One region of the Phytopseudomonas daroniae genome, then DNA from elsewhere that is predicted to be linked to it. Evidence: riboswitches for the same ligand, from Rfam matches in the RefSeq annotation. Region 1 holds a riboswitch; each other region holds the start of a gene.
The links. A riboswitch is a leader RNA that binds a small molecule or an ion and turns the genes downstream of it on or off. The one in region 1 is predicted to bind cobalamin.

Region 1 (7,671 bases):
GCAAAAAAGCGTAAGCGGCCGGTCGTAGGGTGGATCGGGGCGCGTAGCTGACGCTTGCCTACGCGGCCCGATCCGTCCACCGCTCTGCAATCGCAATGGTGGATGAAAAGAGCGTCATCCACCCTACGTCCACTCCCGCCTTGTAGGTCGTAGGATGGGTGAAACCCATCGGAAATTGATGGGTTTCACCCATCCTACGGGCTAATCCAACCTACAGGTCGTGGCCGAACGTAGCCTGGATTAGCCGCAGGCGTAATCCGGGGCCGAAGGCCGTGATCCATGGTTCAACGCGGGTCACCGACCGTCCACTCCCGCCTTGTAGCGCGACTCAGCTCTTCGCCGGGGTTTTGCGGCCACGCTTGCCAGCCGTGCCCTTGCGGGCTGTCGCCTTGCGCTTGCCTTTCCAGGGTGCACGCCCTGCTGGTGCGGGGCCGCTGATGGTCAGTTGCAGGCCGAGACAGCGCTCGATCTGCTTGCCCATCCAGGCCGATTGCTTGGCGACGAACTCCTCCAGCGGCATCTCGCCGCTCTGCACCATATCCAGCGCCTGTTCCCAGATCGCCGTGGTGCCAGGATCGGCGATGGCCCGCGGCACCGCATCGATCAGGCCGAAAGCCGCCGGGGTGGCGGCCAGGGTCTTGCCCTGCTTGATCAGGTAGCCGCGGTCGAGCAGCCCCTGGATGATGCCGGCGCGGGTGGCTTCGGTACCGATCCCGGTGGTGTCCTTGAGCTTCTGCTTCAGGCGTGGATCCTCGACCAGCCGCGCCACGTTCTTCATGGCCTGGATCAGGTCGCCTTCGGTGAATGGCTTGGGCGGCTGGGTGTGCAGATCCTTGAGGGTCACCTCACGCACCGGACACTGCTGCCCTTCGTGCAGAGCCGGTAGTGCCTGGGGCGCTGGGGCTTCGCGCCCCTTGGCGGGCGCCAGGGCTTCCGGCAGGGCGCGCTTCCAGCCGGGCTCGACGATCTGTTTGCCGACCGCGCGCAGGCTATGGCCGGCGCAGTCGAAATCGGCCTGGGTGCGGTCGTATTCGTGGTTGGGCAGAAACTGCGCCAGATAGCGGGCGCGAATCAGCTCGTAAACCGCTCGCGGCCGACCACTCAGGCGCGCCAGCCCGCCTGCGGCCAGGGTTGGGATAATGCCGTGGTGCGCACTGACCTTGGCATCGTTCCAGGCCCGCGAGCGGCGCTGCGCCTGAGTATGTCCGAGCACCTCGCGCAGCCCCGGGTCAGCCTGCCCCAAAGCCGACAGGATCGCCGGTGCCTCGGCATGCTGGCTCAGCGGCAGGTAACCGCAATCGCTGCGCGGGTAGGTGATCAGTTTGTCGGTCTCGTAGAGCTTCTGGGCGATATCCAGGGTTTCCTGGGCGCCGAGGCCAAGCTTCTTCGAACAGACCTGCTGCAAGGTGCCGAGATCGAACAGCAAGGGCGGCGCTTCGCGCATGCGCTCGGTCTTCAAGTGCTGTAGCAGGGCCTGCTCGGCGCCCTGAATATCTTCGGCGGCGCGTTGCGCCACCTCCTGACGCAGGCAACGGCCCTGCTCGTCGCACTGCGCTTCGGGCGCTCGCCATTGCGCGGTGAATCGCGTGCCGTTGCCGTCGAGTCCTACGTCGATGGCCCAGAACGGCACCGGCACGAAGGCCGCGATACTACGATCACGATCCACCACCAGGCGCAGGGTCGGCGTCTGCACGCGCCCGACCGGCAGCACGCCCTGATAACCGGACTTGCGGCCAAGCAGGGTGAACAGCCGGCTCATGTTCATACCGATCAACCAGTCGGCCCGCGAACGACCGAGCGCCGACTGATAGAGGTTGTAGGTCATCGCGCCCGGCTTGAGCGCAGCCAGTGCCTTGCGGATCGAGGTATCGTCCAGCGCCGACAGCCACAGGCGCTGGATGGGCCCGCGGTAGCGGCAGTGGTCGAGCAACTCGCGAGCGATCATCTCGCCCTCACGATCCGCGTCGGTGGCGATCACCAACTCCGCGGCCTCACCCAGCAGCCGCTTGACCGCCTTGAACTGCGCGGCGGTCTTGGGTTTTACGCGCATCTTCCACTGCTGCGGCACGATGGGCAGGTCGTCCAGCACCCAGCGTTTGTAGCGCGCGTCGTAGGCATCCGGCGGCGCGGTTTCCAGGAGATGGCCGATGCACCAGGTAACCGTCACCCCGTTGCCCAGCCAGCAGCCATCGCCACGCCGTGTGGCACCGAGCACACTGGCGATATCCTTGGCTTGAGAGGGCTTTTCGCAGAGAAACAGACGCATGAGACATCGGCACGCTCGAATGAACAGGCGCCAGAATACTGTATATCCATACAATCCAGCTACGCCCGCACTGATTTGCCCATAGGCAGGGGCTCTGCTAGGGTCTGCTCCCGATTGAGCATGACGATGCCAGAGCGCGCTTTATCGCGAGCCGCGAAGTCTGGTTGCGCCAAATGAGTGGCGAGCAACGCGGCATTCGCGACAAAATGAGCCCGACCCGGAGGGTTGCGCGTAAAATCTCGCCACGCACTGCTCTTGGCCTGCCTGCCGTGTTGGCGAGTTTTTTCGCCGCAACGCGGCTGGTGCTGAATCGAGAACAAATCCTAATGTCGCGCCGAACCGCGAACCCCGCCTGAGAATTCCCGCCATGGCCCGTAAGAAAGCCTCGCTCGATTTCGAGCAGTCCCTCACCGACCTGCAAACCCTGGTCGAACGCCTGGAGAACGGCGAACTGTCGCTGGAGGAGTCGCTGAGCGCCTTCGAACAGGGCATCCGCCTGACCCGTGACTGCCAGGCGTCGCTGACCCAGGCCGAGCAGAAAGTACAGATCCTCCTGGAGCGCGATGGCGAACTGGAAGCGGCGCCGTTCGAAACGGACGAACCGATATGATCACCACGTACCAGGCCCGCTGCCAGAAGCAGGTCGACGCGGCTCTGGAGCTGCTGTTCGCAGCACCGCGTACCGAGCTCGAGCGCCTCTATGCGGCCATGCGCTACAGCGTGTTCAACGGCGGCAAACGCATTCGCCCGCTACTCGCCTACGCCGCCTGCGAAGCCCTGGGTGGGGATATCCGGCAAGCCGATGGTGCGGCCTGCGCGGTGGAGCTGATCCACGCTTACTCCCTGGTACACGACGACCTGCCGGCCATGGACGATGACGACCTGCGCCGCGGGCAGCCGACCACCCACAAGGCCTTCGACGAGGCGACGGCGATCCTCGCCGGCGACGGCCTGCAGAGCCTGGCTTTCGCGGTGCTGGCCGACGAGCAGCGCAACCCGCAGAGCGCCGATGTTCGCCTGGCCATGTTCAGCGCATTGGCCAACGCCGCAGGCCCGGCGGGCATGGTTGGCGGTCAGGCCATCGACCTCGGCTCGGTCGGCCAGCAACTGCAACAGCAAGCCCTGGAGGTCATGCACCGTCACAAGACCGGTGCGCTGATCGAAGCCAGCGTGTGCCTCGGCGCCCTGGCCAGCGGCCGGGCCGATGAACGCACGCTGACGGCCCTGAGCACCTACGCTCGCGTCATCGGCCTGGCCTTCCAGGTGCAGGACGACATCCTCGACGTCGAAAGCGATACCGCCACCCTGGGCAAGACCCAGGGCAAGGATCAGGCGAACGACAAACCCACCTACCCGGCCCTGCTCGGCCTGGAGGCGGCGAAGCACTATGCCTGCGAACTGCGCGACCAGGCCCTGCAGGCGCTGCACCCGTTCGACAGCGCCGCCGAGCCACTGCGCGAACTGGCTCGCTATATCGTCGAAAGGCGCAACTGAAGTCACGCCCTCGCTGTCTCATCTGCCACGACCGCTGCGGCGATCCGCGCTCTTGCCCTGCTTGGGCTCGGATCGTCGCATCAGGTAAACTGCCCCATTCTTTGAATTCTTATAACGACTCGCCTGATGCCGACGACTTTCCACGAGATTCCCCGCGAACGCCCGCTGACGCCGCTGCTCGACCGCGCCAACACGCCGGATGAGCTGCGCCGCCTCGGCGAGGCCGAGCTGGAGACCCTGGCGGACGAATTGCGCCAGTACCTGCTCTACACGGTCGGTCAGACCGGCGGGCATTTCGGCGCAGGCCTCGGGGTGATCGAACTGACCATCGCCCTGCACTACGTCTTCGATACCCCGGACGACCGCCTGGTGTGGGACGTCGGCCATCAGGCCTATCCGCACAAGATCCTCACCGGCCGCCGCGAGCGCATGAGCAGCCTGCGCCAGAAGGACGGCATCGCCGCCTTTCCGCGTCGTTCGGAAAGTGAGTACGACACCTTTGGCGTCGGTCACTCCAGCACCTCGATCAGCGCCGCACTGGGCATGGCCATCGCTGCCCAGCGCCAGGGCAGCAAGCGCAAATCGGTTGCCGTGATCGGCGACGGCGCCCTGACTGCCGGCATGGCGTTCGAAGCGCTCAACCATGCGGCAGACGTCAAGGCCAACATGCTGGTGGTGCTCAACGACAACGACATGTCGATCTCCAAGAATGTCGGCGGCCTGTCCAACTACCTGGCCAAGATCCTCTCCAGCCGCACCTACGCCAACATGCGCGAAGGCAGCAAGAAAGTGCTGTCCAAGCTGCCCGGCGCCTGGGAAATCGCCCGCAAGACCGAAGAGCACGCCAAAGGTATGCTGGTCTCCGGCACGCTGTTCGAAGAGCTGGGCTGGAACTACATCGGCCCCATCGACGGCCATGATCTGCCGACCCTGCTGGCCACCCTGCGCAACATGCGCGACCTGGAAGGCCTGCAGTTCCTCCACGTGGTCACCAAGAAGGGCAAGGGCTTCGCGCCCGCCGAGGTCGACCCGATCGTCTACCACGCGATCACCAAACTGGAGCCGATCAACGCACCAGCCAAAGCGAAAAAGCCGTCCGGGCCGAAGTACTCCAGCGTGTTCGGTCAGTGGCTGTGCGATATGGCGGCGAGCGACGAGCGCCTGATGGCCATCACCCCGGCCATGAAGGAGGGCTCCGACCTGGTGACCTTCAGCGAGCGCCACGGGGATCGCTACTTCGACGTGGCCATCGCCGAACAACACGCGGTGACGCTCGCCGCCGGCATGGCCTGTGAAGGCGCCAAGCCGGTGGTGGCGATCTACTCGACGTTTCTGCAGCGCGCCTATGATCAACTGATCCACGACGTGGCCGTGCAGAACCTCGACGTGCTGTTCGCCATCGACCGCGCCGGCCTGGTCGGTGAAGACGGCCCCACTCACGCCGGCAGCTTCGACCTCTCCTACCTGCGTTGCATTCCCGGCATGCTGATCATGACGCCGAGCGACGAGAACGAACTGCACCACATGCTCACCACCGGCTACCAGTTCGCCGGCCCGGCAGCGGTGCGCTACCCGCGTGGCAGCGGCCCGAATGCGCCGATTGACCGCGCACTGAGCGCTCTGCCGATTGGTAAAGGCGTGATCCGTCGCCAGGGCAGCGGCGTCGCCCTGCTGGTGTTCGGCGTGCAACTGGCCGAGGCCCTGCGCGTCGGCGAAACGCTGAACGCCACGGTGGTCGACATGCGCTTCGTCAAGCCCCTGGACGAAGCCCTGATCAGCGAACTGGCCGCCAGCCATGAGCTGCTGGTGAGCATCGAGGAAAACAGCGTGATGGGCGGCGCCGGCAGCGCCGTCAGCGAATTCCTCGCCCAGAGTGGCGCGCTCAAACCGATGCTGCACCTGGGCCTGCCCGACAATTATGTCGAGCACGCCAGGCCCGAACAGATGCTCGCCGAGTGTGGCCTGGATGAAGCGGGGATCGAAGCGGCCGTGCGTAAACGCCTCGCTATTCTTGAGAAAAATTCAAGCAAAGACTGAGGTGCTTGCTTGTAATTCACTCAGGCGCACACTAAGGTACGCGGCGTTCATATCCTGCAAGGTGCGCCCTGACGATCAGCCGTCGGGCGTTAAACGGGAAGCCGGTGCCCTCGCCCAGCGAGTCATCCCGGCGCTGCCCCCGCAACGGTAATCGACTGCAGTACTGCACAGCCGCTCAACAGCCACTGGGTTTCCCGGGAAGGCGAGTGACTGAGTCGAGAGCCCGGAGACCGGCCTCGCAGGATTCGACTGGTGTTGCGGAGGGCATCACCGTCAAGCGACGGCCTTCTGCGCCGCGCTTGCTTCTGCCCTCCTCGAAAGTCTGCCGACCTTTGAGGAAATACATGTGAAATTGTCCCGCCTGATCCTTGCGACGTCTCTGGCTCCCGGCCTGGCTTTGGCCCAGGCCACCAGTTACGACGACGCCCTGAAGCTCTCGGAAACCGTCATCACCAGCAATCGCGAGGTACAGCCACGCGAGCAGAGCAGTACCGCCAGCACGGTATTCACCCGCGAAGATATCGACCGCTTGCAGCCCAGCAGCGTGCTCGATCTGCTGGCCCGCGCTCCCGGCGTACAGGTCACCCGTAGCGGTGGCAGAGGCAGCAACAGCGGCCTGTACATCCGTGGCACCAAATCGGCGCAGAGCCTGGTACTGGTCGACGGTCAGCGCATCGGCTCGGCGTCCGCCGGTATCTCCCCACTGGAATACCTGAATATCGAACAGATCGAGCGCGTCGAGGTACTACGCGGTTCACGCTCGGCGATCCATGGTGCCGACGCGATCGGCGGCGTGGTGCAGATCTTCACCCGTCGGGCCACTGGCGAGGGGCTCAATCCGCGCCTGCGTATCGGTTATGGCACGAACCACACCTGGGAGCGCAGTCTCGGCCTCTCCGGCGGCAACGCAGACACCCGCTTCAACCTCAGCATGAGTGCCGATGACACGCGCGGCATCAACCGCACCTATGCCCGAGTGGCGCCGGATCATGACCGCGACGCCTATCGCAACAACGCTTTCAGCGCCAGCCTCAGCCATCGTTTCAGCAACGAGCTGGAGGCCGGTTTCAGTGTGCTGGATCAACGTGGCGAGAGCGAATATGACCTGGGTTGGGATGGCGCCTACCCCTATGCCGACTACCAGCTCACCAGCTACTCGGGCTTCGTCAGCGCCCAGTTGCTGCCGAACTGGAAAAGCCGCGTGGAACTGGGCCACAGCGAGAACCGCTCCGCCGAGCGTTTTGACGATGTTCCCGACAGCAGCCCGTTCAGCACCTACCGTGACAGCCTGGCCTGGCTCAACACACTCGATTTGGGCAATGGCAACAGCCTGCTCGTCGGTGCAGAAAGCTATCAGGAACAACTCAACAGCAACACTGACCATGCGCAGGACAGCCGCTGGAACCATGCGCTGCTCGCTCAGCACAGCTACCGCGGCGAAGTGTTCTTCACCGAGCTCGGCCTGCGCCACGAGAAGAACCAGCAGTTCGGCAGCGCCAATACCTTCAGCGGCGCGCTGGGCTACAAGCTGGATGCGCGCAACGAACTGATCCTCTCCTACGCCGAAGGCTTTCGCGCGCCAACCTTCAATGACCTGTACTGGCCGGACGGCGGCAATCCGGATCTGCAGCCGGAGACGTCCAAGTCCTACGAACTGCAGTGGCGCAGCCAACTGGCCGAGCGCACTACGTTGCAGGCCTCGGTCTACCGCACCGACCTGCGCGATGCGATCAATGGCTGGCCTGCCGAAAACGTAGACAAGGCGCGCATCAACGGCTTCGAGAGCAGCCTGCAACACGAGCTGCTCGGCTGGCAGACGGCTCTCGGCCTGAGCGTGATCGACCCACGTGATCGCACCACGGGCAAGCAACTCG
Region 2 (7,671 bases), on a different contig from region 1:
GATTACCGAGCACGCCGGAGAACGGCAGATCAGGCTGATAGCTGGCCAGGCCGACGGCAAGCGCACCGAAGGTCTGGGCCATGGCCGAGCCATCGATCACGCCCAACACCGGCACACCGAAGCGGCGAGCCAGGTCGGCGGCGGACGGCGAGCCGTCGAACAGGCCCATCACCCCCTCGATGAGAATCAGGTCAGCCTCGCCAGCGGCCTCCCACAACAGGCGGCGGCTCTCGGCCTCACCGACCATCCACAGATCCAGCTGATACACCGGGTTGCCACTGGCGCGGGACAGGATCATCGGGTCGAGAAAGTCCGGCCCGCATTTGAATACCCGCACGCGCTTGCCCTGGCGGGAGTGCAGGCGTGCCAAGGCAGCCGTAACGGTCGTTTTGCCCTGCCCCGACGCCGGGGCCGCGATCAACAGTGCCGGGCAGTGACGCGGCGCGCGTTCGCCAGCATCGGGACTGGAAACCATACTCATCAGAATTCGACGCCTTTCTGCGCTTTGACGCCGGACTTGAAGGCATGCTTCACGAGCGTCATCTCGGTAACGGTATCCGCCGCCTCGATCATCGCTGGTGGCGCGCCACGGCCGGTGACCACCACATGCTGCAGCTCGGGGCGCGATTCGATATCACGCAGCACCACATCCACATCCAGATAACCATGCTTGAGGGCGATGTTCAGCTCGTCCAGCACCACCAGGGCGATCTGCGGGTCGCTCAGCAGTTGCCGAGCGACCTCCCAGGCCCGATGGGCTTTCTCGATGTCGCGCTGGCGATCCTGGGTGTCCCAGGTGTAGCCCTCGCCCATCACGTGATAGCTGACCTCATCGGGAAAACGGCGGAAGAAATGCTCTTCGCCGGTGGCCATGCCGCCCTTGATGAATTGCACCACGCCAACTTTCAGCCCATGACCCAGCGCGCGGGCGACCATGCCGAAGGCAGAACTGCTCTTGCCCTTGCCATTGCCGCTGTGTACCAGCAACAGCCCGTACTCGTCCTGAGCTTGAGCGATCTTCTCGTCCATCAGGGCTTTCTTGCGCGCCATGCGGGCGTTGTGTCGCGCATCGCGCTCTGTCGATTCGCGGCTTGGGGATGGGCTCATGGGATCTCCTCAGCGCCGGGCTGCCAGGCGCACGCAGGTGAAACGGTCGGGCAGGAACCAGGCTCATGCCGAACAATAAAAGGCTCACACAGAGGGAAGGCGGGCGCTGACCGGATCGATCGCGCATCGGCCGCGCCCACCGCGCAACTCAGGAAAGCGACAGGCCGGTCTCCGGGCTTGCGAGCGCCGCGTCTGATCCAGACGCAGCCACCAGCGCCGCCTTCCCGTATCAGCGATACAGTGGCAAAAAACGCGGTTTGACTCGTTTACCGTTGCGGGGGCAGCGTCGGCATTGCCTGCTTAATAGAGCAGTGGCGCACCGACTTCCCAGTTTCACCCCCGGTCGAAAGCGGGGACACCTGAAGCAAGCGACGAAGGGTAAGGATTGGCTGCGCCAGCGTCAATCGAAGACTCAGGGATGGCTGGCCAGCTCGACCGGAAAGACGCGCTTGGCTTCGATGTAGGTGCGCTGCCAGTAGCTGTTGCCGAGGCTGTCGAGGCGCACGGTGCCGCCCGAGGACGGCGCATGCACGAAGCGACCTTCACCGACATAGATGCCGGCGTGGCTGACCTGACGGCCGCCATTGGTGGCGAAGAACACCAGATCACCGCTGCGCAGGGCTTCACGCCCGATGGTCGGCGCTCGCATGCTGATCAGCTCGCGCGTCGAACGAGGCAACTGGATGCCGGCTGCATCGCGGTAGACATAACCGATCAAGCCGCTGCAATCGAAGCCACTGGCCGGCGTATTGCCGCCGTAGCGATAAGGCGTGCCGACAAGACCCAGGGCACGAAACAGCACATCGTCGGCACCGCCCTGATAACCGCCAGGAACGGGCGCTACAACGACTGGTTGCGGAACGGGTACCGGCGCTCGACTGGAGCAGGCACTGAGCAGTGCGACGAGAAGCAGGAAGGCGATGCGGACGGTAGCAGTCATGGACGGACGATCCTGGAGCCTGGATGCGTCCTACTCTGCCGCGTTCACAACTGCAGTGCAAGCTTTAGCTTTACGCTGCAGTTCGTTGAAAACCATCAAGATGTTGCCCGATCTCTACAAGACCGGACAGCAGTACCTCAATGCTGGGAGGCCAGATGCTCGGTCGGCGCGAGAGCCAGGACACGCTTGGCTTCGATGAAGGTGCGCTTCCAGTAGCGATCATCCAGGCTATCGACCCGCACACCACCACTGCGGCTGCTGGAAGAATGGATGAACTGATCATCCCCCAGATAGATGCCGGCATGGCTGACACGACCGCGCCCATTGGTGCTGAAGAACACCAGATCACCGGGCTCCAGCTCTTTGCGCTCGACCAGCGGTGCGTCGATCTTGATCATTTCGCGAGTCGAACGCGGCAGTTCCATGCCCAGTTCCTCACGGAACAGATAACCGATGAAGCCACTGCAATCGAAACCGGTTTTCACCGAGCTACCACCGAAGCGGTAGCGGGTACCGACCAGGGAAAGCCCTTTCTCGAGGACACTATCCGCCAGAACCGGAAGCTCATAGGGCGCGTGATCGGCAAAGTCGGCGACTGCGTCGTCTTCGACAGCATCGTTCCTGTCCAGAACAGGCGCTGCGACCACCGGTCTGGCAGGCAGAGAAGCCTGGACAGGGGCGTCGATCTGGGGTTGTGGAGCATGGTTAGCGCAGGCGGCGAGAACCATCGTAAGTGCGAGAGGCACGAGGGGTGCGAAGCGTTTGCGCATGGGCACGACCGTGGCGTGAAAAATTAACAGCCGCGACTATGCCTACTAACAGGGCCATTTGCAAATTCTATGATGCTTTATGTGACTCAGTAGTTCCGGGAAAACATCTAAGGCCCTTTCTTCCATCCTGAAGTCAACCAGATCGCTGACCTCGCTCTGCGACAAATTGACCTCCACCGTCACTCCGCCAGACTGGCATGCGCGCAGCAGCGGCTCGACTATATAAGGAAAGCTGGCACTGGTGCCGACGCTGATCACCAGATCGAAGCCCTTCTCCAACTGCGCACAAAGACGCTCGACGGCCGCCTCCGGCAGCATCTCGCCAAACAGCGTCACGGGCGGGCGCAGCACTCCACCGCAATGCGCGCACAAAGGCGGTAGCGGTCGCTGCAGATGCTCGGCGAGCCGCTCATCCACGCCGCCACACCGCTGGCAGTGAAGTGGCGCCAACTCACCATGGATTTCGATCAGGCGATCCGCCGGACTGCCTGCCAAACGGTGATAGCCGTCGATATTCTGGGTGAGCACCCAGCATTCGGGCTTCAAGGCCTGCAAGTCGGCAATCGTCACATGCCCGGCGTTCGGCCGAGCCGCCAGGCAGGCGGCGCCGAGCTGGGCCAGGTATTTCCAGCACAGCGCCGGGTCGCGGCGCAGCATGTCGCCCGACAGCGCCACCTCGATCGGCAAGCCCTCTTCGGTATGGCCGTTGTACAACCCGCCTAGACCGCGGTAAGTAGGCAGCCCGGAGTCGGCCGACAAACCGGCGCCAGTGATGATCAGGATCCGCTGCGCAGCGGCGATGGCCGAGGCGATGCGCGACAGATGCGGGTGCATCAGTGATTGACCGTGTGCGCCAACATCACCGACAGCTGACACAGCGGTCGACCGCTCTGCTCGTGCCACTGATTGAAAGCAGCCTGTACCGCCGCACGATCACGCTGGCTGTTCGGCGCCTTGTCGATGATTTTCTGTGCTTTGAGCGCAGCGACCATGTCGTCGCTGGGAATGAAGGTGTCCTTGCCGACCATGCGCAGAAAGCGTGGTGCCGAGAGGCCGCCAAGCTGGCTGCCCTGCTTCGCCAGCCAGTGCCAGAGTCCGACGATATCGGTCACCGGCCAATCGGCGATCAGCGCGCCAAAGGCGAAACCGGGCTCAGGGCTGGTTGTCTTCACGGCAGCAGCCGGGCCGGTCAGTGCGCCACGCTCCACATCGAGAATGAACTGCGCGTTGCGCGGCACGCTCTTGAGCTTGCCCAGGTGACGGATCAGGCGTGTGTCCTGCATCAGCCGCTCGAGGCGCTCGCCGCCCATCAACACGACCTTTTCCGGGTCGAAGCCGAAGAACACTTCCTCGAAGGCCGGCCACTTGGCGTCCACCAGGCTGTGCTTGAGGCCGGCACGAAAGATGCGCAGGCTCATGATCGACAGATAGCGATCATCGCTCAGGGCCCGCAGCTTCTTGTCAGAGGCCGGCTGCGGCAGGCGCGCTTCGAGCGCCTCGACCGAACCGAAGCGGTTTACGCAGTACTCGTGCAGCCATCGGTAATCGTGCATCGTTGCGGCCAGCCCTCGAAATTACAGGTTCATCACATTCAGAAAGCGCGGCGTGGCCTGGTCATCGATCTTCAGGTTGGTGAAGTCGAACAGGTTGCGGTCAGCCAGTTGTGACGGCACCACGTTCTGCAAGGCACGGAACATGATTTCGGTACGCCCCGGTGACTTGCGCTCCCACTCCTGGAGCATGTCCTTGACCACCTGGCGCTGCAGGTTTTCCTGGGAGCCACAGAGGTTGCACGGAATGATGGGGAATTCCTTGAGCTTGCTGTAGGCCTCGATATCGGCCTCGTTGCAATAGGCCAACGGGCGAATCACCACGTTGCGCCCGTCATCGGCGCGCAGCTTCGGCGGCATGGCCTTGAGGGTGCCGCCGTAGAACATATTGAGGAAGAAGGTCTCGAGGATATCGTCACGGTGGTGACCGAGGGCCATCTTGGTCGCACCGATTTCGTCGGCAAAGGTGTACAGGGTGCCGCGACGCAGGCGCGAACACAGCGAGCAGGTGGTCTTGCCTTCCGGGATCTTCTCCTTGACCACCGAATAGGTGTCCTTCTCGACGATGTGGTACGCCACGCCGATGGATTTCAGGTAGGCCGGCAGCACGTGCTCGGGAAAGCCCGGTTGCTTCTGATCCATGTTCACCGCGACGATCTCGAAGTGAATGGGCGCGACCTTCTGCAGATACAGCAGGATATCGAGCATGGTGTAGCTGTCCTTGCCACCGGACAGGCAGACCATGACCTTGTCGCCCTCCTCGATCATATTGAAGTCGGCAATGGCTTCGCCGGCCTGCCGACGCAGGCGTTTCTGCAGCTTGTTCTGATTGACCGAGAGGGTGCCCATGGCGCGCAAAAATCCGCTAGAAGTACTGAAGCCGCGCATTTTACCCAGAAAATAATGCGTACCCCAGCCACAAAACGGCTAACAGGCTGTTGAAAAACTACCTGCGTTGCCATCGCGGCGTTAAAAACAGGCTTAGCAAGCCGCTTGCGGCTAACGCACTTCAGTGCGGCCCGAAGGGCGAGCGCAGCGAGTCATGCTCATTTACAATGCGTAAACTCCGCTTTTTCGCCTGTTTCTGCCTTGCGCTGGCTGCCTCGTCAACGTTTTTCAACGGCCTGCTAACCGTCGCCGAGTGGTCCATGCGCTTCGTCATGCAAGGCAGCCGACCTTCGATTAAGGTGAGCCGATGAACGAAGAAACCACCCCCGCCGCGCAGCTGCTCGAATTACTGCATGCAGCTCCCGAAGGCCTCTCGGAATACCAGCTGCTGCTGCGACTGAGCCGCAGGCAAGGCACTGCAGAGCGCCTGCCCAGCGATACGCTGGAACTGTTTCGCACCCACTTCCTGCTGTTTCACACGCTCTACAGGCTGCGTGATCAGCTGCATGCCGAACAGATGGCACTGCTGCAGATCAGCCCACTGTGCATTCGCCTCTTGCCTTACCAGGCGGGTGAAAGCGCCTTGAGCGAGAACGATCCGCTGCGCGAGTATTACCTCGACCTCGATCACCTGCGCGATACGGGTGCGGAGGATGTACGGAAACTGCTTGAAGCCTTCTGGATACGCTTGCAGGGCGGCGAGGAAAAACAATCCGCCCTCGCCGTACTTGAGCTGGACACACATACCGGCGAGCTCGACCTGTCGATCATCAGGCAGCGCTACCGACAACTGGTCAGCCGCCACCATCCCGATCGCGGCGGTAGCACGCAACAGCTGCAGAGCATCAACCACGCCATGGAAACGCTACAGCGTTATTACCGCTGAAGGCAGACACCGTTCAGCCCGCAATCACTGCGTGAAGAGTTGATCTGCGGCATAATCGGCAACAGTCACCTGCCTCCGATGCCGCCATGCCAGACCAGATCCACGCCCGCGTCGAAGCCTGCTATCAGCAGGCGGAAAGCTTCTTCAAACAATCCTTCAAACGCCCCGAGGTGAGTTTCAAGCTGCGCGGCCAGAAGGCCGGGGTGGCTCATCTCACGGAAAACAAACTGCGCTTCAACCCGCAGCTGTACCGCGAGAACCAGGAAGACTTCCTGCTGCAGACGGTCGCTCACGAAGTGGCTCATCTGATCGCCCACCAACTGTTCGGCCCGCGCATCCAGCCACATGGTGAGGAATGGCAACTGATCATGCGTGGGGTCTACGAGCTGCCGCCGCATCGTTGCCACAGCTATGACGTGAAACGACGCCAGGTCAGCCGTTTCATCTACCGCTGTCAGTGCCCGCAAGGCGAATTCCCCTTCTCCGCCCAACGCCACGCACTGGTCGCCAAGGGCCGCCGCTACTTCTGCCGGCGCTGCAAGATCACCTTGCAGTTCACCGGTGAACAGCGACTCGCGTAAGCGGACTACGGCAATGCGCAGTCAGGATCTCTGAAAGGTCAGTGTGCGTGTGTAAAAACGCGCCCTCATCCCTTTGATTTTCGAGAACTTCGCAGCAGTAGCTGACCGCAGAAGAAACCTGGCCTGTCACAACGCCGGTATCATCGCTTATGTGCCCAAGCCGATGGCGAGCGAAGCGCCGAGAGTGTTCGAGCATTGCTACCCGTCAGCTCCAATAGTCAACCGACCTCTTCCCGACGCCCTCGTGAACGCCCGCCCAGAAGCATCCCCTTCAAGACATCGTCTTTATCTACAAAATGATGCTTCAAAGCGATAAGTACATGCCCGCCGACGAGAACGCCACAGCCCCAGGCGGACAGTGTGTGAATCCATTTGGCCAGGCTGTACAAATCCTGGTTCGCCTCCACCAAGGGAGGCAACAAAAACAGCCCCAGCACCAGAACAGGCTTATCCGCAACTGAGCTCCAGTACCATCCAGAAACGGGTAATGCAACCAGCGCCACCGTGTAAAGAAGAACGTGCCCGACGTGAGCTGCTCGCTGTAGGGCTGGGCTCATGCTATCCGGAAATTTTGGCGGCGGATTTAACAGGCGCCAAAGGATGCGGATAACAATGAAGAACAACAAACTACTGGCCACAGCTTTGTGCAGAATGGTGATCCCATGATCGCTATTTACTTGATCCCGCAGGTAAACAGCGACCATCCCAAGCAGCCAGCCCACGATCCATAAAATCGCCATTATCCAATGCAGCCACTTTGCGACGGCCGTATAAGAACTCGGTCGGTCTTTGCTCATAATCATTTCCAAATTGACTGCCAGGACTGCAGCCACATACGGGTTAGATGAGTTGGAGGCGACTCTTTCACTCCTGAAAGCAAGCCACTCCCATCAGCAGCAACTGGCCAGATGGAGTAGGCGCTTCAGTACAGATAGTCCACTTGGTGCCG
Region 3 (7,671 bases), on a different contig from region 1:
TGGCTGATGATGATTTCCGGCTGCAGCACGCCGCTCTGGATACGCTCCAGCAAATCCGGTAGCAGGCCATGAACATGGGTCTGCCCCATCTTGAAGGTCAGCCCCTTGTCGAATGCATCGCCAAACAGGAAGCCATGGATGAAGCCGGCATAGACACCGGGCACGCTCACCGTGCCGCCGCGTCGCACGGCTGCTATGCACTGGCGCAACGCTTTGCCGCTGCTGCCTTCCAGCTTGAGCTGGGTCAGCAGGGTTTCGGTAGCGCTGCCCTTGGCTTCGAAGCCCACCGCATCGATTGCCGCATCAACGCCACGGTAACCCTCGGTCTGTTCGATGATCGCCTCGGCGGGATCATCGACCTCGTCGAAGTTGATCGGAATCACCCCGTAGGTCGCCTGTGCGTAGGCCAGCCGGTAGGGTTGCTGATCGACCATGAAGATTTGCCGTGCGCCCAGCATGCGCGCGCACGCCGCCGCCATCAGACCGACCGGGCCGGCGCCATAGATCGCGACGCTGCTGCCTTCACGTACACCGCCATTGATTACCGCCTGGTAACCGGTCGGCAGGATGTCGGTCAGAAACAGCACACGCTCGTCATCGAGCTCATCGGGAATCTTGAATGGCCCGGCATTGGCCTTCGGCACGCGAACCAGCTCGGCCTGGCCGCCCGGCATGCCGCCATACAGATGGCTGTAACCGAACAATGCGGCGCCTGACGGAATCTGCTTCTTGTTGATGATCGCGCCACGACCGGTGTTGGTGGTTTCGCAGGCGGCGTGCAGGTTCATGTCGCAGAAGAAGCAGCTGCCGCAGGCGATCACGAAGGGCACGATCACCCGATCGCCCTTGCTCACCGCCGTCACGGCGCTGCCGACCTCCTCGACGATGCCCATGAACTCGTGCCCAAACACGTCGCCATGCTTCACCTGAGGAATCTTGCCGCGGTACAAGTGCAGATCCGAACCACAGATGGCCGTGGCGGTGACGCGAAGGATGATGTCATCCGGCTCCTGGATGATGGGGTCGTCTACGTTGTCGACGCGAACGTCGTGGCTGCCGTGATAGGTCAATGCGCGCATGCTGATCTCCGGAACGTGGGGTTGCTGGTGCCTGTTCTAGATACCGAGAAATCCCCTCGCGTTAAGTTCAGGCATGAGGATGAGTGGCCAACATCCGCCCCGCGCCCCCAGTACCGAGCGATGCTGCTTCGCAGCTATTGGCGCCGCTTGAGCAGAGCGATAAAGAACAACCCGCCGAGCGCCGCCGTGGCGATGCCTATGGGCAGATCTTCCGGCGCGATCAGCGTGCGCGCGGCGACATCCACCCAGACCAGAAACAATGCGCCCAGCAAGCCGCTGACGGGGATCAGGCGGCGATGCTCGGCGCCGACCAGCGCACGGGCCATGTGCGGCACCATCAGGCCGACGAAACCGATGGCGCCGGACAGCGACACCAGCACGCCGGTCAACAGCGATGTGCAGACGAATACCTGCAAGCGCAGCCGCTTGCCGCTGAAACCCAGGCTCACGGCGGTCTGCTCGCCACTCATCAACGCATTCAGGCCGCGCGACAAGATCAGCAGTGCCACGAAACCAAGCGTCACGCAGATAGCCGGCAGCCAGATCACTTCCCAGCGCGCGGCCCCCAAACCGCCCAGCATCCAGAACACCACCGATGCCGCAGCGTGGTGGTCGCCGGTGTAGAGCAGCAGGTTGACCAGCGCCATCAGCACGAAAGACACCGCAACGCCGGCCAGCAGCAGCCGGTCGCTGTCCAGGCGACCACTGCGACGGGCAACCGCCAGCACCAGCAGCATGCTGCCTGCCGCACCGACGAAGGCAGCCAGCGGCAGGCTGAACACACCGAGGAATTCCCCCAGGTAAAGCACCACCAGCACCGCACCGAGCGCCGCGCCCGAGCTGACGCCAAGCAGATGGGGGTCGGCCAGCGGGTTGCGTGTCACCGCCTGCAGCGCGGTACCGACCAGAGCCAGGCCAGCGCCGACCAGCGCGCCGAGCAGCACCCGCGGAGCACGGATCAGCCAGACGATATGCTCCTGGCTGCGGCTCCATTCAGCCCCCAGCTCCAGGCCCAATTGCCTGCCGATGATCCCCCAGACATTGCCCAGCAGCACCGACGCCGGGCCGAACCCCAGAGCGATCACGCAGGAGATCGACAAGGCGACCAACAGGCCGATGATCAGCAATCTATAGGCCGCTGCGCTGCGTACCGGCATCAGTGCTGCCCACTCTGGAACGACTGCGGATGCAGGCCGGCGGCGATCTTCTCGATGGCCTTGGCGTTGTCCACCGACGGCGTGACTTCCAGGTAGGACAGCACGACGAAACGCTGCTCGCGGATCGCCGTCATCGCCTGCAAGGCCGGATTGCTCAGCAGGAAGTCACGCTTCTGCTGCCAGGAGCGTGGGCCGTAGTCGACGATCACGATCACCTCGGGGTTGCGTTCCACCACGCTTTCCCAGTTCACTTGCGTCCAGCTGGCCGTGACATCGTCCATCACGTTGTGTCCGCCCGCCGTTTCGATCAGTGCCTGAGGCATGCCCATGCGCCCGGACGTGGTCGGCCGATCTTCACCGCTGTCGTAGAGGAAAACCCGCGGCGTACTGCCGGCCTGCTTCACGGCGGCATGAACCGCCTCGATGCGCTCGCGCAACTCGCCGACCAGCGTCTCGGCCCGGTTCTCCACGGAGAAGATGCGCCCGAGGTTGAGCAGGTCACGGTACAGGTCATCCAGGCTGGCGCCCTGCTGCTCCATCACCCAGGAGCAGGATTCGCTGAGTTCGTAGACGGGTATGCCGAAAGGCTGCAAAGTCGCAGGAGTGACCGCGCCACCGACGCGCATGCCGTAATTCCAGCCGGCGAAGTACAGATCCGCGTCGACGTTCAGCAAGGTCTCCATGGAGGGATAACGGCTGGCCAGTTCGGGCACATCGCCGAGCGCATCCTTGAAGGCTGGATCCAGGGTTTTCCAGCCGCTGATGCCGGTGTAGCCGGCCATACGGTCGCGCAGGCCGAGGGTGATCAGCATGCTCGTCATGTTGATGTCGTGGCTGACCACGCGTTGGGGTGCCTGATCGAAGGTCACGTCGCGGTCACAGCTGCGTACCGTGAGTGGATAGTCGCTGGCGGCAGCCGGTAGCGCGAGCAGAGCCAGCAACAGGCCAGAGAGGTGTCTGAAGGTCGTCATTGAGTAATCCAGGTGATACGTGGATAGGCATGCAGCGGATGTCTGTCGACCAATGCCTGCACGCCGAATACGCGCTGCAACAGCTCGGCGCTCATCACCTCGACGGGTGTGCCACTGGCGACCAGGCGACCGTCGGCCATTACGTAGAGGCGGTCGCAGAAGGCCGCCGCCAGGTTCAGGTCGTGAAAGCTGGCCAGTGTGCTCAGGCCCAGACTGCGCAGGTGCTGCAACAATTCCAGCTGGTAACGCGGATCGAGGTGGTTGGTCGGCTCGTCAAGGATCAGCAGGCCAGGTTGCTGCACCAGGGCGCGGGCCAGCAACACGCGCTGCTTTTCACCGCCGGACAGAGTGGCGAAAGTCTGTCTCGCCAGCGCGCTCAAGCCGACCTGCTGCAGCGCCCGAACCACGAGTGCGGCGTCCTCGGCGCTGTCGCCGTCGAACAGCCCTTGGTGCGGTGTGCGCCCCATGGCGACTATATCTCCGACGCTGAGGCCGAACTCCTGAGGAAACTCCTGCAGCATCACGGCGATACGTTGCGCACTCCAGCGCGGTGTCCGCCGCCAGAGATCCTCTCCATCGAGGTGCAGGCTCCCGCTCGCCGGCTCGCTCGATCGGTAGGCGCAGCGCAACAGACTGGTTTTGCCGCTGCCGTTGGGGCCGATAAGGCCGATGAACTCGCCCTCGCCGATGTGCAGATCGATGTCCTGCAACAGCCAGCGTGGCCCGCTGCGCCGGATATCGACGGCCCAGGACAGCTTCTCGATGCTTAGCGTCGACATGCCAAACTCCTGCTCATGAGCGCACCGGTGAGTTGACCGGTGCGCCGGCGTTTAGAAGCTGTAGTCAGCCGTGACGAAGAACGAGCGCGGCTCGCCCAGGTACCATTGCCGCCCATTGTTGCTGGTGGTAGTGGCGTACTGGCGGTCGAACAGATTGTTCAACTGCAGGCCGAGAGTCAGATCCGGCTGCAGGTGCCAGTCGAAATTGGCATCGACCACGGTGTAGCTCGGCACGCTGACGGTGTTGGCGTTATCCGCATAGCGGCTGTCCACATAACGCGCACCAGCACCGGCACTGAAGCGCTCGGCGAAATCCTTGCTCAGCCACAGGTTGGCGGAACGACGCGGCACGTTGGTTGGGCGATTGCCCTGGAAATCGTTGCTACCGCTGACGAATTCATCGTATTCGGCGCGCACCAGCGCGGCGTTGGCAGACAATTGCACGGCATAGGGCAGGCGCAGCTCGAGGCTCGCCTCGATACCATCCGAGGATTGCTGGCCGACCTGCTGCTGGACGGTCGGGTTGCCTGGGTCAGTGCTGAGCAGCTTCTTCTTGACGATGTGATAGGCCGCCAGCGTCCATTCGCCACGGTTATCGAAGAACTGCTGCTTGATCCCCACTTCGGTCTGCTTCGCCGTGCTCAAGTCCCACTGTTGCTGGCCTGCGTTGAGGGTCAGCAGGTTGCTGACACCTTCGGTGCTGGTCGCGTACTGGCCGTACACAGACAGATCCTCCGTCACCGCGAACACCAGGCCGGCGCGCCAGTTATTGCCGGTCAGGCTGCGGTCGCTGCGGGTGCCCGCGAGCAGGTCATCGCGGTTCAGATGCACCTGATCACGGCGCACACCGGTAATCAGAGAGAGCTGTTCGGTAAGTTGTGTACGATTTTCCGCGAACAGCGAGAATTGACGAGCCTGATTGGCCTCACGGGAGCGGTACGGACCGGTGCTGACATATTCACCACCACCCGGCCGCCCAAGCGGGACGATGTCTCTGTAGGTATTACCGAAATCATGCTTGCGCACGAAACGAATGGAGTTGTAGTCGGCCCCGAGCACGGTCTGGCTATCGAGTCCGAACAGCGAGTGCTTCAAGGTGAACGTCTGGCGATCACCAATCTGCTCCTGTGTCTGCTTGATGCTGATGAAGTCGCTACGCTCGACCAGATCACCAGGCTGCCAGGTATAGGTTTCCGCATTGCGCCAGCGGCGCTGGGTCTTGAGGAAATACAGCTGGTTGCTGGCACTCAGGCTGTCGCTGATAGTCCAGTCGGTAACCAGCCGAGTCGACTGATCGTTGTACTGCACCGTGGCGTTATCGACGTTGTAATTACGCTCGCGCAGGCTCTCGCGGTAGTGGCCGTCCACCAGCGGTGTACCGAAATACTGCTGCGGTTCCAGGTCGCCGTAATCGTGGCTGAGGGTGAAGCTCAGGTCGTCCGTCGCCTCCCAGCGCAGCGCGGCGCTGATGGCCAGGCTCCGCGAATCGCCACGATCGACCCAGCCATTGCTGGCCTGCTGGTTGAGGTTGAAGCGGTAGCTCAGGCTGTCGCTCAAAGAGCCGCCGCTGTCGAATGCCGCCTGCTGACGATCATCGGAGCCGTAGCCCAGGCGCACGCGATTGCGGATCTCGCCTTCGAAAGGTTTCTTCGGCACCACGTTGACCACCGCGCCAGTCGCACCCTCGCCGTACAGCACCGAGGCCGGGCCGCGCAGGATGTCGATGCGCTCGACCGACCAGGTATCGACCGGAAAGGTCACGGTGCCGGCACCGACGTAAAGACGCGTGCCGTCATACAGCTGCATGGTCGAACTGTGCCCAGTGAAACCCCGCGCGGACAGCGCGGTACCGCCATTGCCTGGCGTGCCGATGAAGGTGATGCCGGGCGAACGGGTGACCGCCTCCTGGACGGTGGCGTTGTTGCGTTTCTGAATCTGCTCGGCACCGATACTTGTCACGCTCGCCGGCGTTTCCAGTGGTGTCAGGTTCAGGCGCGAACCGGTCGTGGCAGGCGTATGCAAGTCGGGCGACGCCGACTCGTCCGCAGTGCCGGTAATCGCCGTTGAAGGCAAGGCCAGGGCCTCGTCCGGCTCGGCGGCCTGAATAGGCAGGGCGAGAAACACGCAGGGCACCAGGCCCACACGCAGGGATTTGCCCGACAGGGCATCGAACAGGGAATATCGGGACATGTCGTTCCACTCGAAACAGGAATGAATGAATCCCGGAGGGAACAACGCATAGGGAATCGCAGGCGCAGAAAGCCCACGGAAACCGGCCTGCGCCCGCCCACCGCGGGTTTGCCAAACTGAAGTTTCGGGCCGGTCTCCGGGCTCGCGAGGGTCATGAAGCAATCACCTTCCCATGCCGTGGCACAGTGGTCTTTCGAATGCTTCGCTCGCATACCGTTGCGGGGGCAGCGCCGGACTGATCAATTGCATGACGAACCGGCTTCCCGTTTCACCCCATGCACGACGACATGGGACACCTGAAACTGGCGCGCATCTGACCATCGAAGCGTCGAGCCGTCAATCGTTGCCATGCGGCTCGCTCGATCCATGCGCCACGGGATCGCCTGCTGAGATAACATCGCCGGGCCCGGATTGGCAGGAAACATGCGATGAGCAAACACGATGATCGACCGACCACCCAGCGCCCCTCTGCCATCCCAGGCAAAGCGCCGACGCTGGCGGACGTGGCCAAGGTCGCCGGGGTTTCGCCGATCACCGTGTCGCGCACCCTCAATCAGCCGGAGATCGTCCGCCCGGAGCTGCGCGAAAAGGTCTTTCGTGCCGTGCACAAGACCGGCTACGTGCCGGCCATGCTCACGGGCGTGGCCGAACAGCGCAGTCGGCTGATTTCCCTGCTGGTGCCGACCATCGCCAATTCGATCTTCTCGGACACGGTGCAGGCGCTGATCGACACCCTGACCGAAGCCGGCCACGAAACCCTGATCGGCCTGACCAACTACTCCGCCGAGCGCGAGGAACAATTGCTCGATGCCATTCTGCGGCGGCGGCCCGATGGCATCGTGCTGACCGGCACCCTGCACACCAAGGCCAGCCGCACGCGCCTGTCACGCTCGGGCATTCCCATCGTCGAGTCCTGGGATCTCGCGCCCAGGCCGCTGGACATGCTGGTGGGGTTTTCCCACGAGGCGGTCGGTGTGGCCATCGCGCGTTACCTGACGGGCAAGGGCTATCGCCGCTTCGCCGTGGTGACCCTGGATGACCCGCGCGGCCACCGGCGCTGCGACAGCCTGATCAGCGAACTCGCCAGCCGTGGTATTGCCGGCGTCCCCCGCGTGGTACTGCCGCCACCGGCGACGGTAAACCTCGGGCGCAAGGGCCTGCAGCGTCTGCTCGCATCCGGTGAACGTCCCGATGTGGTGGTGTGCAGTTCCGACACCCTGGCCCACGGCATTCTGGAAGAAGCCACCGAACGGGGCATTCGCGTGCCGCAAGACCTGGCGGTGATGGGCTTTGGCGACCTGAGCAGCGCCGCGCACTTGCACCCGGCGCTCTCCACCGTGTGCATCAACGGCGCGGACATTGGTATCCAGGCCGCCCGTGCGCTGGTGCAGCGCCTCGATCATCCGCATGAAGAGCCGGTGAAAGTACGCATCGACACCGGCTTCAGGATCATCGAGCGGCATAGTGCCTAGCGTGTTCTGTGCTTAACGATGCA
Region 4 (7,671 bases), on a different contig from region 1:
GGCGAACGCCTCGATATCCTTCAGGATCTGCTGGGAACCGGCTGGTGGGAATACCTGCCACGTAGCGGCGCTTTCCTGCTGGCGCCCAATCTGGTGCAACGCTTCGCTCTCGACCCGCAAGCATCGGTGACCCTCGCCGATTGGCTGGAGCTGCTCAGTCCGGCTGATCGTGATGAGTTTCAGGTGCGCCTGGCCGATGCCGAAACCGCGGGCAAACCCTTCGAGCAGATCGTCCGCCTGCGTGACGACGAAAAGGGGCTTTGCTGGTTCCGCATCCATACCCGCATTCTCACCGTCAATGGCCAGCACCGTATCGTCGGAGCGGTGTTGGATATCGATGACATGAAGGGCAAGGAGTTGGAGGCCGACGCGGCGACGGCCAGATTGAAGAATCTGGTCGCCAGTGCTCCGGCCCTGATCTATGTGCAGCGCTATGAGGAGGGAGCCTTCGCCCTGACCTTCTGCAGCGACAGTACCCGCGCACTCCTGGGTTATACGCTGGACGACCTCATTCGCCGGCCCCTCGCCGACTTCATTCATCCCGACGACCGCGACACCTACTTCACGCGTACCCGTACCCTGCTCGCTCAGGGCGCTGCCAGCTGCAGCTATCGATTCATCGACAGCGATGGTGAGTACCACTGGTTGCAGGATGAAGTGAAACTGCTGCGTGACGAGCGTGGCATTCCGGTCGAAGCGGTAGGGTTATGCCTGGACGTTACCGACGCTGCGTTGGCTGCCGAGCGGGTGCGGGAGAGCGAGGAGCGTTACCGGATTCTGGTCGAGGACTCCCCGGCAATCATCTGTCGTTACCAGCCGGATCTGACCCTGACGTTTGCCAACCGGCCGCTCGCCCAGTATCTGGGCATCAGCCAGGAGAAGTTGCAGGGCATCAGCCTGGCTGCCTATTTGTCGCAGCAGGAGCTTGCGCAATTCCAGGAGCGCCATCGCCAACTGACGCCTCAGCAACCGGTGGGTACTGCGTTGGTGCGTATGGATCTGCCGGGGCGCGAGCATGTCTGGTGGGAGCTGTCCGAGCGCGGTGTCTTCAGCGATAGTGGAAAATTGCTCGAGGTACAGGCTGTGGGGCGCGACGATACCGAGCTGCAGAAAGCTCGGCAGATGCTCAACCAGAGCGCCAAGATGGCGGTGTTGGGAGAGATGGCCACTGGCCTGGCCCATGAGATCAATCAGCCGCTCAATGTCATGCGCATTGCCTTGACCAATACCCTCAATGGCGTGGAGAACGGTTCGGCGACGCCTGATTATCTGAAGAACAAGCTAGAGCGCATCGAGCAGCAGGTCGCCCGGGCGGCGAAGATAGTCAATCACATGCGCATCTTCGGTCGCCGCTCGGAGGTCGAGGGAGACCTGTTCAGCCCTGACGCGGCCATCGAGGGCGCGCTGACCCTGATTCGCGAGGGTGAACTGAGCAAGGACATCGAACTGACCGTCAAGCTGTGCGGCTCGCCGCAGGTGAAGGGCCATGCCGATCAGCTCGAGCAGGTCATCATCAACCTGCTGGTCAATGCCAGGGATGCGTTGCTCAGTGCCCGGGAGAAGAATCCGGGACTGGAGCCGCATATCCTGGTGCAGAGTGAACGGGACGCGAGCCTGGTGATCGTGCAGATACAGGATAATGCCGGTGGCATCGATCCGCTGCTGCTCGACCGCGTGTTCGACCCTTTCTTCACCACCAAGCCGGTGGGCAAGGGAACGGGGTTGGGGCTTTCGGTCAGCTACGGGCTGGTCAGTCAGATGGGTGGCAAGCTGAGTGTGAGCAATCGGGAGCATGGCGCCTGCTTCCGTATCGAGCTACCTGCTGCCTAGCTGAGCCCTGCCGTGGACGTGGCATCATGGCCGCCTTGTCCATGACGTTCGGGAAATATCATGACGGCAATGGTAATGGCCGTGCTGGCTTACTGCGAAGGCGTACTGCGTGGCGATCCAGAGGTACTGGGGCAACTGCGTGATAACGGCTTCAGCTGCGCCGAGGGTTACTGGGAGTTCTCCCTGCCAGCGCTGCATGCCTTGCTGTCGAGTCAGCTCGTGGTGCCGGCCGATCCTGGTTATTCGAGCTTTCTCAAGCAGCTCTACGCCAGCGATATCAACCAGCGGCTGGCGCAACAGGGCGCGCAGATTGCCATCGCCGACAATCGCGGCAAGGTCAGCGAGAGTCTGTATCGTCTGCAGCGCCTGCTCTGAACAGGTGGTGATGGCTCGTGTGGTACAGCGCCGAATCGGCGAAGTGTTCCGCGCCCAGCACATGCCCAACCAGAATCAGCGCGGTACGACGAAAGCCCTTGGCGCTGACCTTTTCCTCGATATCGGCCAGGGTGCCGAGTACCCAATCCTGATCCGGCCAACTGGCGCGGTGCACCACCGCGATCGGGCAGCTAGCGCCATAGTGCGGCAGCAGGTCGGTGACGATCTTCGGCAGGTGCTGCACGCCCAGGTGGATGGCCATCGTCGCGCCGTGACGAGCCAGGTCATGCAACTGTTCGCCCTCGGGCATCGGTGATTGGCTGCCATAGCGGGTGAGGATCACCGTTTGCGAGACATCGGGCAGCGTCAGCTCGCTTTCCAGCAGCGCGGCACAGGCCGCCGTAGCGGTAACGCCAGGAATGATCTCGAAAGGGATGCCAAGCGCGCGCAGGTGACGAATCTGCTCACCGATGGCGCCGTACAGCGACGGGTCACCCGAATGCACCCGCGCTACGTTCTCGCCGCGCGTGTGGGCGGCGCGCAGCAGGGCGACGATTTCATCCAGATGCAGCTCGGCGGTATTCACCACCAGACTGGCTTGATGGCCTTCGAGCAGTGCTTCGGGCACCAGGGAACCGGCATAGAGGATCACCGGGCACGAACGGATCAGGCGCTGACCCTTCACGGTAATCAGCTCGGGGTCGCCGGGGCCGGCGCCGATGAAGTAGACGGTCATGGGAGTCCTGAGTGTAGGGGAGAAGGCGCTTTGCTCTTCCTGCGTGTTGTTCGGCTTGTCCGATCGCTCGGCGGGGGAGCACCAGCCGGTGGATCGCCACCCGGTGGATCGATAAAGCGTGATCCACCCTACGAATCGCTGCGGGCAACGGCCAGCGTGGCGTTGGCGCTTTTGCGCTTGGTTATCCACAGGCGAGCGGTTCGACTGCTCAACCGTTCGGCCAGGGCCAAAGCGCTGGCCTCTGCAACGCTTGGGCTGCCGGTGACACGCAGGGCAATATCGGAGGTCTGGCTCAGGCGGTCATGGTAACCCGTCAGCACCTCGGCGGGCAGGAAGGTGATGGGCAGGCACAGGTACTCGGCCAGCTGCAGCAGCCCAGGCTCGTCGGCCTTGTGTTCGCTGCTGGCCAGGGCCGTCAGTTCGGCAGTGCTCGAGCCATGCTCGGCCAGCGTGCTGTCGAGCAAGGCCAGCAGCTCGCTCAGCGGGCAATCGCGCCGGCAACCCAGGCCGGCGACGAGGGTAGGGCGCTCGCTCACGCCTGCTTCTGCTCGCGGCCATGGAACCAGGCGGCGACTAGGCCCAGTACCGCCCAGAACGCGGCATTGGTCAGCAGCGAAGCGAGGATGAACTCATGCTCCAGGGCTTCGGGCGCCAGGCTTTCGTGAACCTCCGGGTGAGGGGCGCCGATCAGGTGGGGCAGGGCGAGGATGACCACGCCGAGGATGCGCAGGATCCAGTTGCTGCCAAACGCCAGCAGCGCCAGACCAGCGGCGGTCGAGGCGGCCGTGCCGATCCACCAGTACTGGCGCAGCACCAGCTCTGCGGCGGCGGTACCCGGCAGTTCCGGCGGCAGACCGGCTGAGGGTGCGAGCACGAAGGTGGTGAAACCGGCCAGGCCCCAGAGCAGGCCCTGCCAGGTTTTCTGTGGCGCGCACAGGGTGAACAGGCCGGCGAGCATCAATGCGAAGCCGACGGCGACCACCAGGTTGCTCAGGCCGGTGGACAACAGGCGCTGCCAGCCATCTTCCGGTGCCCAGGCTTCACCCTCGTGGCTGTGGCCGCCAGCGGCGTCATGCTCGTGAGTGGCGCTGGCAGTGTCGTGGCTGTGCTCGATAACGGCAGCGGGCTCTGCGACTTCGAACGTCTCCGCATGCAGAATCAGCGGAGTGACCCACAGGCTTTGCAGCAGGGTCAGTACGATGGCGGCGAGCAGGCCGGCGAAGCCCGCGGTCTGGGCAATACGCTTGATCATTCTGGCGTCCTCAGTGGCACGGAAACGCGGCGCTATGCCGGGTATCGTGGGCGGCATTGTGCAGGGCTTCGACGTGGGAGAACCCGGCGAAAAAGATCAGCGCGGCGCCGAGCAGGCAACTGCCCACGGCCAGGATCAGACGCTGTGACAGGGGAAGTGAAACGGAGGTGGACAGAGTGCTGGTGGACATGGGCGTGGCCTTCTGCAGGACGAGGAAGTCGAGGCAGAAAGACACAGCGAGAGAGCAGGCAAGGCGGCCTGATATCCGGCGTGTGCCCGCCCACCGCGGGTTGCCAAACGATTACTTCAGGCCGGTCTCCGGGCTCGTGACGACTGTCATGGGACAGTATTGGGTCAGCCTTCCCATGCCTGAGGCACAGTGGCTTCGATAACCCTTCGTACACATACCGTTGCGGGGGCAGCGCCGGACTTGCACCGGCTTCCCGTTTCACCTCGCGCTCGGCGGCGCGAGACACCTGAAACAGCTGCACAAGAACACCATGAAGCGGTGTTTGCGTCAATATGTTGCAAGGCCTGGTGACCCCTGTCGAGATTGACCGCCCGCCAGGCACTGCGTAGCCTTGCCGTCTTCGAGGTTCTTCATGCATCGCCATGGAGCTAGAACCTGTTAAAAGTCTGCTGCGCGTCGGCCCTGCTGCGTTAAAAACAGGCTCGGAATGCTCATGTACAAAAGTACACTCCGCTTCCTCGCCTGTTTTTGCCTTGCAGGACTCTAGCTCGCGAGCCTTTGAACAGGTTCTAAGAGGGAACACGGCAAGCCGTGGCTGCCCCCGCAACTGTAGCAGCGAGCGCATCGCCAACCGCCACTGGGAAACCGGGAAGGCCGGCTACGCGCCATGACCTGTGAGCCAGGAGACCTGCCTCGATAACGCTTTCGACAACCGGGCGGGGTGATCCGGTGATGCCTTCGTGCCAGCTTCGGCTTGTGCCTGCCATCTATTGCCCGCTCGCCGTTTCTCCAGACGCCAGGGGCCTCCATGAAAACGCTCGCCAAACTTCCCGTCACCATCGTCACCGGTTTCCTCGGTGCCGGTAAGACCACCTTGCTGCGGCACATGTTGGAAAACGCCGAGGGCCGCCGTATCGCGGTGATCGTCAACGAGTTCGGCGAACTGGGTATCGATGGTGAAATCCTCAAGCAGTGTTCCATCGGCTGCACCGAGGAAGAGGCTAATGGCCGCGTTTTCGAACTGGCCAACGGCTGCCTGTGCTGCACCGTACAGGAAGAGTTCTTCCCGGTGATGCGCGAGCTGGTGGAACGCCGCGGCGACCTCGACCATATCCTCATCGAAACCAGCGGCCTGGCCCTGCCCAAGCCGCTGGTACAGGCCTTCAACTGGCCGGAAATCCGCAACGCCTGCACCGTCGATGCGGTGATTACCGTGGTCGACAGCCCGGCGGTGGCCGCCGGCACCTTCGCCGCGTTCCCCGATCAGGTCGATGCCCAGCGCAAGCTCGACCCCAATCTCGATCACGAATCGCCCCTGCACGAGCTTTTCGCCGACCAACTGGCGAGCGCTGATCTGGTGATCCTCAACAAGGCCGACCTGCTCGATGCCGACGCCCTGGCGGCGGTGCGCACCGAAGTTGGCGAAGAGCTGCCGCCGGCGGTCAAGGTGGTCGAAGCCCATGGCGGTTCCCTACCGCTCAATGTGCTGCTGGGCCTGAACAGCGAGACCGAACTGCACATCGAAGGCCGCAAGACCCATCACGACAATGAGGAGGAAGACCACGATCACGACGAGTTCGACTCGTTCCACGTGGAACTACCGCAAATCGATGAAGCCCGCCTGCTCGCCGCGCTGAAGGACGTAGTGGCCAGGCACGGCATCCTGCGTATCAAAGGCTTCGTCGCCGTTCCGAACAAGCCAATGCGCCTGCTGCTGCAAGGTGTCGGCCTGCGTTTCGACAAGCACTTCGACCGTGCCTGGCAGGCTGATGAGGCGCGGGTTACCCGCCTTATCGTGATTGGCCAGGAGCTCGATCACACAGCCATCGCTGCCGAGCTGAAAGCGGCGCTCAAATGAAGCTTCAAGCTGCAAGCCTCAAGCCACAAGTGAAAGCCAGAAGCTTGGCTGCGGGCTGTTCCTGCTTGCAGCTTGTAGCTTGTAGCTTGTAGCTCGCTTAGATGCATCTTCTGCGTACTCAGCCCGGACAGTCGTTACCGGCCGACAGCATCGCCGACCTCGGCCAGACGCCTTCCGAGCTGGTGGTGTTGTGCACCGGTGATTCGCACTTGTCGCTGCTGGCCGAGGTCGCCTGCCATCTGCCCGAGGACTACCCCAGTCTGCGCCTGGCCAGCCCGGCGCAACTGGGCAACAACGCCTCGGTGGATTTCTACGTCGAGCAGGTGCTGCAGCACGCCAAGGTGATCCTGATCTCCGTGCATGGCGGTGTCAGCTACTGGCGCTACGGCATCGAGCGTCTGGTGGAGTTGGCCGGGCGCGGCAAGACGCTGATCCTGGTGCCGGGCGACGACAGCCCCGATCCCGAGCTGAGCGGCCTGGGTAACGTCGCCGCCGAGGATGCCGAGCGGCTCTGGCAGTATTTGCGCCAGGGCGGCGTGGACAATGCGCGGCAATTTTTCCACTGCATCGCCAGTCGCTACCTGGGGTGCGACTACCCCTGGGAGGCGCCGCGCGCACTGCCCCGGGTCGGCCTCTATCACCCGCACAAGAGTGATGTGCGCCTGGATGATTGGCGTTCCGAGTGGCAGCCCGATGCGCCGGTGGCGGCGCTGCTGTTCTACCGCACCCATGTGCAGGCGGCCAACACCGCCTTCGTCGACAGCTTTTGCCAGCGCCTGCGGGCCCAAGGCCTCAACCCGCTGCCCATCGCCGTGGCCAGCCTCAAGGAAGCCGCCTGCCTGGCACAGGTGGAGGACTGGCTGGACGAGGCCGGCGCCGCCGTTATCCTCAACACCACCGGCTTCGCCCAGTCCAACCCGGAAGCACCGCAGGCGCGGCCGTTCCGCCGCGATGTGCCGGTGTTGCAGGCGCTCTGCGCCTTGGACAGCGAAGAACAATGGCAAGGTAACGCCCAGGGCCTCGGCCCGCGTGACCTGGCCATGCATATCGCCCTGCCGGAGCTGGACGGCCGGCTGATCACCCGACCCATCAGCTTCAAGGGCCTGGCCTGGCGCAGCGAACGCAGCCAGAGCGACGTGGTCTGCTACCGTGCGCACCTGCCCGGCATGGATTTCGTCGCCGAACTGGCGCGGCGCTGGTGCGAGCTGCAACGCACGCCCGCAGCGGACAAACGTGTCGCCCTGGTGCTGGCCAACTACCCGACCCGCGACGGTCGCATCGGCAACGGCGTCGGCCTGGACACCCCGGCGGCCGCGCTGAATATCCTCCAGGCTCTGCAACAGCAGGGTTATCCGGTCGATGCGTTGCCGGACAGCGGCACCGCGCTGATTCACCAACTGCTCGGTGGCGTGACCAACGATCTCGACAAC

Region 2: another riboswitch for cobalamin. It lies ahead of cobO (cob(I)yrinic acid a,c-diamide adenosyltransferase); the one in region 1 lies ahead of DNK10_RS03075 (TonB-dependent receptor domain-containing protein).
Region 3: another riboswitch for cobalamin. It lies ahead of DNK10_RS25595 (TonB-dependent receptor); the one in region 1 lies ahead of DNK10_RS03075 (TonB-dependent receptor domain-containing protein).
Region 4: another riboswitch for cobalamin. It lies ahead of DNK10_RS12180 (CbtB domain-containing protein); the one in region 1 lies ahead of DNK10_RS03075 (TonB-dependent receptor domain-containing protein).

Annotation. Positions count from the first base shown of each region.
Region 1 is NZ_QJUJ01000001.1:635,909-643,579, forward strand. Features, by position in the region: gene DNK10_RS03055 (DNA topoisomerase III) at 329-2,266, opposite strand; gene DNK10_RS03060 (exodeoxyribonuclease VII small subunit) at 2,634-2,876, shown strand; gene ispA ((2E,6E)-farnesyl diphosphate synthase) at 2,873-3,760, shown strand; gene dxs (1-deoxy-D-xylulose-5-phosphate synthase) at 3,887-5,797, shown strand; cobalamin riboswitch at 5,840-6,050, shown strand; gene DNK10_RS03075 (TonB-dependent receptor domain-containing protein) at 6,144-7,671, shown strand, end outside.
Region 2 is NZ_QJUJ01000005.1:279,353-287,023, forward strand. Features, by position in the region: gene DNK10_RS14715 (cobyrinic acid a,c-diamide synthase CobB) at 1-475, opposite strand, end outside; gene cobO (cob(I)yrinic acid a,c-diamide adenosyltransferase) at 481-1,107, opposite strand; cobalamin riboswitch at 1,253-1,485, opposite strand; gene DNK10_RS14725 (C40 family peptidase) at 1,520-2,047, opposite strand; gene DNK10_RS14730 (C40 family peptidase) at 2,185-2,817, opposite strand; gene DNK10_RS14735 (NAD-dependent protein deacylase) at 2,863-3,651, opposite strand; gene DNK10_RS14740 (DNA-3-methyladenine glycosylase I) at 3,651-4,370, opposite strand; gene ttcA (tRNA 2-thiocytidine(32) synthetase TtcA) at 4,392-5,216, opposite strand; gene DNK10_RS14750 (DNA-J related domain-containing protein) at 5,563-6,141, shown strand; gene DNK10_RS14755 (SprT family zinc-dependent metalloprotease) at 6,186-6,722, shown strand; gene DNK10_RS14760 (cytochrome b) at 6,941-7,519, opposite strand; gene DNK10_RS14765 (Dabb family protein) at 7,645-7,671, opposite strand, start outside.
Region 3 is NZ_QJUJ01000020.1:2,413-10,083, forward strand. Features, by position in the region: gene DNK10_RS25575 (zinc-dependent alcohol dehydrogenase) at 1-1,079, opposite strand, end outside; gene DNK10_RS25580 (FecCD family ABC transporter permease) at 1,214-2,236, opposite strand; gene DNK10_RS25585 (ABC transporter substrate-binding protein) at 2,236-3,207, opposite strand; gene DNK10_RS25590 (ABC transporter ATP-binding protein) at 3,204-3,986, opposite strand; gene DNK10_RS25595 (TonB-dependent receptor) at 4,038-6,176, opposite strand; cobalamin riboswitch at 6,287-6,491, opposite strand; gene DNK10_RS25600 (LacI family DNA-binding transcriptional regulator) at 6,605-7,648, shown strand.
Region 4 is NZ_QJUJ01000004.1:292,870-300,540, reverse strand. Features, by position in the region: gene DNK10_RS12205 (PAS domain-containing sensor histidine kinase) at 1-1,830, shown strand, start outside; gene DNK10_RS12200 (hypothetical protein) at 1,891-2,205, shown strand; gene cobM (precorrin-4 C(11)-methyltransferase) at 2,168-2,941, opposite strand; gene DNK10_RS12190 (cobalamin biosynthesis protein) at 3,070-3,477, opposite strand; gene DNK10_RS12185 (CbtA family protein) at 3,474-4,193, opposite strand; gene DNK10_RS12180 (CbtB domain-containing protein) at 4,204-4,383, opposite strand; cobalamin riboswitch at 4,486-4,688, opposite strand; cobalamin riboswitch at 4,912-5,093, shown strand; gene cobW (cobalamin biosynthesis protein CobW) at 5,192-6,241, shown strand; gene cobN (cobaltochelatase subunit CobN) at 6,343-7,671, shown strand, end outside.